DNA from 2 places in the Paenibacillus sp. lzh-N1 genome. Region 2 is predicted to be linked to the other one. Evidence: riboswitches for the same ligand, from Rfam matches in the RefSeq annotation. Region 2 holds a riboswitch; the other holds the start of a gene.
What was found. Region 2 has a riboswitch for FMN ahead of C0638_RS01580 (DMT family transporter). Riboswitches for the same ligand answer to the same signal wherever they lie in the genome.
Positions count from the first base shown of each region.

Region 1: another riboswitch for FMN. It lies ahead of ribE (riboflavin synthase); the one in region 2 lies ahead of C0638_RS01580 (DMT family transporter).

Region 1 is NZ_CP025696.1:4,034,001-4,037,422, reverse strand. Features, by position in the region: gene ribH (6,7-dimethyl-8-ribityllumazine synthase) at 1-98, opposite strand, end outside; gene ribB (3,4-dihydroxy-2-butanone-4-phosphate synthase) at 129-812, opposite strand; gene ribE (riboflavin synthase) at 887-1,552, opposite strand; FMN riboswitch at 1,882-2,054, opposite strand; gene C0638_RS18215 (IDEAL domain-containing protein) at 2,123-2,590, opposite strand; gene C0638_RS18210 (thiamine pyrophosphate-dependent enzyme) at 2,811-3,422, opposite strand, start outside.
Region 2 is NZ_CP025696.1:317,658-321,079, reverse strand. Features, by position in the region: gene C0638_RS01585 (methyl-accepting chemotaxis protein) at 1-933, opposite strand, end outside; gene C0638_RS01580 (DMT family transporter) at 1,177-2,124, opposite strand; FMN riboswitch at 2,295-2,439, opposite strand; gene C0638_RS01575 (ABC transporter permease) at 2,564-3,256, opposite strand; gene C0638_RS01570 (ABC transporter ATP-binding protein) at 3,249-3,422, opposite strand, start outside.

The sequences.
Region 1 (3,422 bases), 1.9 Mb from region 2:
CTTAACAGTTTGCTTGTAATAAACTCATTAAATCTGCCCACCACAATACCATACTTTAAACCACTTGATACAAGATTACCTTCCAGAAAACGTGCCATGCTTATCAACCTCTCTTTTTTTTGAATTTTTTACAATGACAAACGACGACGGTATTCAATTAAATGTTGAATGCTAATCAGCTTCAATTGATGTCGCTTGGCGATCACGGCCAAATCAGGCAAGCGGGCCATTGAGCCATCTTCCTTTATAATTTCGCAAATGACCCCGGCGGGATTAAAGCCGCTGAGTCGGGCCAGGTCGACAGCCGCTTCAGTATGACCGGCGCGTTGCAAGACCCCACCATCACGAGCAATTAGCGGGAACATGTGACCAGGTTTGCGGAAATCGCTGCCCGTGATTGCTTCGTCGGCTAAGGCGCGAACAGTCAAAGAGCGCTCGGCCGCTGAAATCCCCGTTGTTGTCTTCATATGATCTACCGATACCGTAAAGGCGGTACCGTGAAAATCTGTGTTTTGCTCTACCATAGGATGCAATTCCAATGCCTCGGCTCTGTGCTGTGTGATCGGCACGCAGACCAACCCGCGACCTTCTGTAATCATGAAGTTGATGACCTCAGGCGATGCTTTCTCAGCCAAAGCGATAAAGTCGCCTTCATTTTCCCGCTGTTCATCATCCACTACAATAACGACTTTGCCGTTCTTTAAATCCTCCAATGCTTCTTCGATGGAATCCAATCGAATCTCTTCGTCATGGTGCAACTCGCCCTGCTCCATGATATTTGTCGTCGCACTTGTTTGGATGCCTCTATCCATAACCCTCTCCTCCTTATGTCTTATGTCACGAATGCTCCTGAACCAAATTTTCTATCATTCTGTATCAGGCTGTATCAAGCAAAGCCGTGTTTCGCCAAATAGTCCAAACTAAGAGGAGCTTGATCTGCTCTCTCCATCGGTACTGAACCTCTGTAATGTAAAAGCTGCTCCACATATTTGCCCAATATGTCGCATTCAATATTCACAGTGTCTCCCTCACGTTTGGCTTGTAAGGCCGTTTCGGCTAAGGTATGGGGGATAATAGATACGGCAAAGCTATCTCTCGTCCGCTGCGCGACTGTGAGGCTGATACCATCAATTGTAATTGACCCTTTGAGGAGAACATATTTAAATAATGCTTGATCAGAAGGCTCAACTTCGAACACAACTGCATTCTGGTCTGATGTTACTCCGCGAATTGTACCCGTCCCGTCCACATGTCCCTGTACGATATGTCCTCCGAACCTTCCATTCGCCGCCATCGCTCGCTCTAGGTTGACTCGGCTACCGGATCTGAGTTCCCTTAGATTACTGCTGCGAAAAGTCTCTGGCATCACATCAACCTTAAAATCTTTAGTACCAATCTGTATTGCCGTCAGGCAAACACCATTTACCGAGACACTATCGCCGATTTTCAAATCGCCCAATACCACAGAACCCGAAATCCCCAGCACCATCGCTTCACCGCTTTTGGAAATACTTTGAATGCGACCCACTTCCTCGACCAATCCGGTAAACATGCTTTCACTCCTTTCCACTACATTTCAGTTTATCCCTAATTCATCTGCTGTAAGCGCAAACAACCCCCAGTCAGGATTCAATCCGTCATGGGGGTGATGAGAGTCACATATGTAGTATACAAGCGCAGTTCATGTATGTCTTAAAATGACATGAAATCATAGGTTTGCCAAAAGAAAGCATGATCGAAGATACAGCAATTACGCTCAGAACGTTATCAAAAAGAAAGCTAAAAAAAGCTATCGTCTGATGCTGTCCTACAACGAAATAAGCCGTACGTACTTTTAAGTATGCTAAAAATTGGCACATGCCACGTCATGCACATGCGCTTCGTATCCTTCTCCCATCCAGACTATACTGTCGGTCCCGGAATTACACCAGGTCCACCTTCTGCTGATTGTTCAGCATCCGGGTCACGGACTAAGCCATGCTGTGTTCGCAGAAGCGATTCACAAACATGCCATCACCGCCGGTGGGGAATTTCGCCCCGCCCCGAAGGATCTTGCTCTTATTTAATTGAATTAACATTAAACTTGTTACGTATATTAGCACCGACTTCAAAAAAAAGCAAGTTATCTAATAGAAGCTCCTGCTTTGGTTTTGACATACTGGCTGGAGAGTTCTTCAAACCAGGTTTTATCATTCATATGAAGTGCCAGATCAATCAGATCGGCCAGTTCGTCGACTCCAAGCTGTGTATCATGGTCAAAGGTAATAACGGCTGTAGCGACAGGTCCTCGCTCTCCCTCAGAGCATGCTTCATAATCCAGTCGTACATCCACATGCCCATCAATAAACTCGCATTTTAGAAAATAAATAATTTCACACATTAAAATAGGGCGCACTTGTGTTTCTAACACACAATCCATCACCTTGGCAGAATAATGCTGGTTCGTCAGCGTGAATTTGTGTTCTGTTGCCGCCAGCGATGCCCGTCCAAAATCATCCGTAAACTTGAGTTCCACTGGCGTGATGTTCATAACCTTGGGGATTTGCTTCTTTATAACTTCAATTATTTCAACTGTATTCAGCTTAATCATTACCTGCACCTCATTGCATCTTAAAATTCAGAAGAAAACTTTATAACATGCCTTCTATAGGCCTCCACTCCTATATCGGAAATCATTACCTGTTTTTTTATGCCTCAATCCATAAACGCAAAAAAAGATTCCTTGCGCAGCAAGCGCAAGGAATCTCAATCGAACTGGTGCCAAAACAGCGGCTAACAATGTTACACGATTATTATGCAAAAAAACAGAATTATAACTCCGAAATTTCATGTTTCTTTTTCAGGATAGTCCAGCGACGCTCAATCTCCTGCTCAAAGGTAGCCATCGTTGCTTCCTCTTTGAGAAGATGCTTCGTTTTACCCATTAATTTCAGCCATTCTGCGGCTGGAATCCGTTTTCCCTTGTCTTCCGGATTGTACGTAATCGTCGTACTTCCCTGCTCGATTTCGTACAAAGGAAAGAAGCAGGACTCGACTGCGGCGCCCACGATGCTAGTACCCAGTCTGTCTTCGGATTTCCAGTTGAGCGGACAGGCGCACAGAATTTTACCATATGCCGTACCCACGTTGTTGGCATACCATTGAGCCTTGGCGGCTTTGCGCAGCATATCCTGCGGATGACTTTCGGCTGCTGTAAAGGCATACGGGATGTTACAGGCGGCCATGATTTGCACGGTATCCTTATGATGCCCTTGCTTCCCTTTTTGCATTTTCCCTACACCCGACGTACTGGTCATATGCCCCATTGGAGTGGAGTACGATTGCTGCGAACCTGTATTCATGTACCCCTCGTTGTCATATTCCAGCATAATCAGTTTATGGTTACGCAGAGCCGCACCAATCGCAGAACCCATACCAATATC
Region 2 (3,422 bases):
GATCGCAGCGGCCAGTATGGAAATAACAATTACAATCAGGCTTTGCCTCAGAATCGGTTGGGCTGCATCACTGTAATCCTCCAGATCCGATAATGCAACAATATTCCATCCAGTGAGAGGGTCCTTAAGTGTAAAGGCCAGCACATCCCGATTCATAAATTTAATTTGCGACACGGAAGGAGTATCATTTTCTCCGGTTGCCGCCACTTTGGGAAGTCCCTCCATAGTGTCAGCCGGTTTTTTGCCAGTCTTGTCAAAGGCTGTTCCAGCTCCAGATACAACTTTATGATCAGAATCAACAATGATGAGTCCTCCGCGTTCGCCTATCTTAACAGACTGCAGACTGTCCCCCATCTTGTCCAGATTCAAAGCCAATGCAACAGCCCCTTCACCGTTCTTCAGCGTTGCCGATACATTAACTACTAGGTTCCCTGTCGTAACGCTGGCAACTGGAACACCGACAAATATGTTGCCCTTATGTAGCATCGCATTTTTGTACCATTTTCTCTCCCTAGGATCATAATCAGCCTCCTTTTTTAGCGGAGAACGGATATATTCTCCTTTCGCATTGCCAAGGAGCGCGGCATCTAACTCAGGATGAGCTTTGACGATGTCATCCAATTTTTTCTGAAGGGCTTCTTGATCGGAACCAATGGAATCAGCTTGGATTTCACTGGTAAGGACGTCCACGTCCTTCATGATCGGGGATACATACTGATTGACATTGCTTTGGATCAGATACAGATTCGTGTATACGGAATTAGCCATTTGCTGACTGAGCTGTGTCGTAGCCCCCTGATAAGAAAAGTATCCAATAAGTAAGCTCGGAATCAATAACACAGCCAAAAAAGAAATGATTAATTTTGTCCTCATTAAATAAAACTGCTTGAGAAACCTGTTCCACCACGGAACTGTTTGTTTTTCTTTAGTCATGTTTTTTCTCCTCTGTGTCTGATGGTCACTACATTGTTTTATTCGACAGAAATCGACTAATTTTATAGATGTAATCTTAAAAAATGATGAATCAAGGCATGTTTTAGGTACATTTTTTTAAAAATAGTTCTTAAGGGCTAATCACGGTATGAATATGCATACATAAAAAGCCAAATCAGAGATGCAAAAGCACCTTCATGATTTGGCTTGAGGCTTGAGGTGAGTATAAAGCAAATGGATCTGTTAATTTTTTTGCTGACGAGAAATCATAAAGAGTGTAACCCAGATAAGCATAAAACCAGTTAATTGCGCTACGGTAACGATTTGTTGGAAAGCGATCCAGTTAATCACAACACCTACCATAGGAAAGCTCAATTCTGCCATCGTAGCATAAGAAGCTTTGGTTGTACTTAAGCCTTTGTAATACAGTAATAAGCTGAGAAGACCCGGAAGCAATGCCTGCAGCAGCAAGTTGATAATTACAGCTGCGCCCGCCCATGTACCTGTAGGCATATTCCACGGAGCATGCTCCACAGAGGTGAGAACAATGAGCAGAGGGAGCGCCACCATGAAGCGAAGGGAGGTTACCGTTTCATATTTCATCGAACGGAGCAAGTAGCTGCCCATAACGGTCGAACCGCCCCACAGAATCGCTGCACCCAGTGCAAGCAGACTACCAACTTGAACAAAATCATGAACATGTCCAAAGGGAAGCGACCAACCGAAGGTCAGAAGATACGTCCCGAACAGAGCGATGACAATTAATATTCCAAAATGACGCGGTAACATTTCCTTCAATATCACGCGGGCCAGAATAATAGCAACCAAAGGTTGAAGCTTCTGAAGTAAAAGTACGGCATTCAGATCACCGTTGCTGAGTGCCATGGTGAAAATCACACTGGCCAGTGCCGAGCCACCCCATGAGACAAACAAAATAGCGAAAACCTGACGAAATCGTATCGTTTTAAGCTCCTCGCGATGCTTCCACAGCATCGGCGTCAGAGCGATAAAGAGTAGCGCATGCTCCATCAGTACGATTTGTGTTGAGGTAAATGATTTTAACAAAATAATACGAAACAGCGGGTCTGCGCCCCACAAGGCCGCTCCAATCGCGACTAGCCAAAAACCGCTTTTCATGTGGGAGCTACGATCAAAATCCTTGGATGTTAGTACAGTTGATGATTGACTCATACTTATTTAGCTCCTTGCGAATACAGGACCGGTGGCACAAAAACCCCCGTCCATGGCGAAGGCCATGCAAGACGGGGGTTGATCAAATAAACTTGCCGTTTGATGCAAGTTAAATGAAGTCACTGCACAACCATAATGCAGTATTCATCGACTTTGCGGCATGTTCATATTTCGATCTTCTTCCATCCGGACTTTACCGTCGGCTTTGGCATCTCACCAAATCAGTCCGTATCTTGTTGCCAGATACAGAGTCGCGGGCTTAGCTCCATGAGCCATACCGCCGGTTGGGAATCTCACCCTACCCCGAAGATCCTTATTCCGTTTTTTAATTTCTCCTATAGGATATACCTGTTTTGGAATGAAGTCCAGTGAAAAATGTGTGTATATCAAGCAAGGATTTTCATCTTTTTATGAAAGCGTTCTATGTTTAATCCTTTTACTAGGCAATATCCTTATACTCAATGCGCCGAATTGCCGCATAAGCCACAAGCATTCCCAGCACAGAGAAGCTGATTTGCACGGGGGCAATGGAGCTAAGGGTAGCACCGTTATTATTGGAGAAAAGCAATGCTACAATCAGAATCGAGGTCACAATGGTCGTGGGTACAGAGTATCTTCGCATTCCCATATACAGCGGAACCAATCCCATAAAACTGGCGGCCACGGCATTGATTAGCGTGCGCGCTGATTGCTCGGCTAGTATGGAAAGAGTGAGCTTATCCGGTACAATTATGACAAACTGGTTGAGCAAATGGATCGCAGCCGTAATGATGATTTCCGAGATTACAATAGACAAGAATGTAAACAGCAGCACAATCAAGAGCTTGGCGATCATTAGCCTTTGACGATGAATCGGATACATGAACAAGATTGTAATCGATTTGGATTTAAATTCTCCTACGATAAAACGGCACAGTAGAACGGAGGCAAATACAATAAACGTTGCCCTCACCATATTGTCCATAAGATCGAGAAGCTGAGCGTACTGTGTAAATTCGGGTACTCCTTCATTTTGGCTGTCCAGTGCAATAGTACTGAGCAACCCTAGAATGCAAGCGTTGGCGATCAGCGCTGAACGGATATAACCCACCAGATGAAGCTTTTTCATCTCCAACTGTATCAATTTAAGCATTGTGATCCCCTCCATGTAACAGACGTAAAAAGTAGTCTTCCAGCGTACTGCTCTTCTGATGAATGGAATCGACCTCTACATCATTTAAAATGAGCGTTTTCGTAATTTGCTTCTGCGGTACACTAGTATCGTAAATACGTATACTCTGTTCATTAAGCACCCTTAT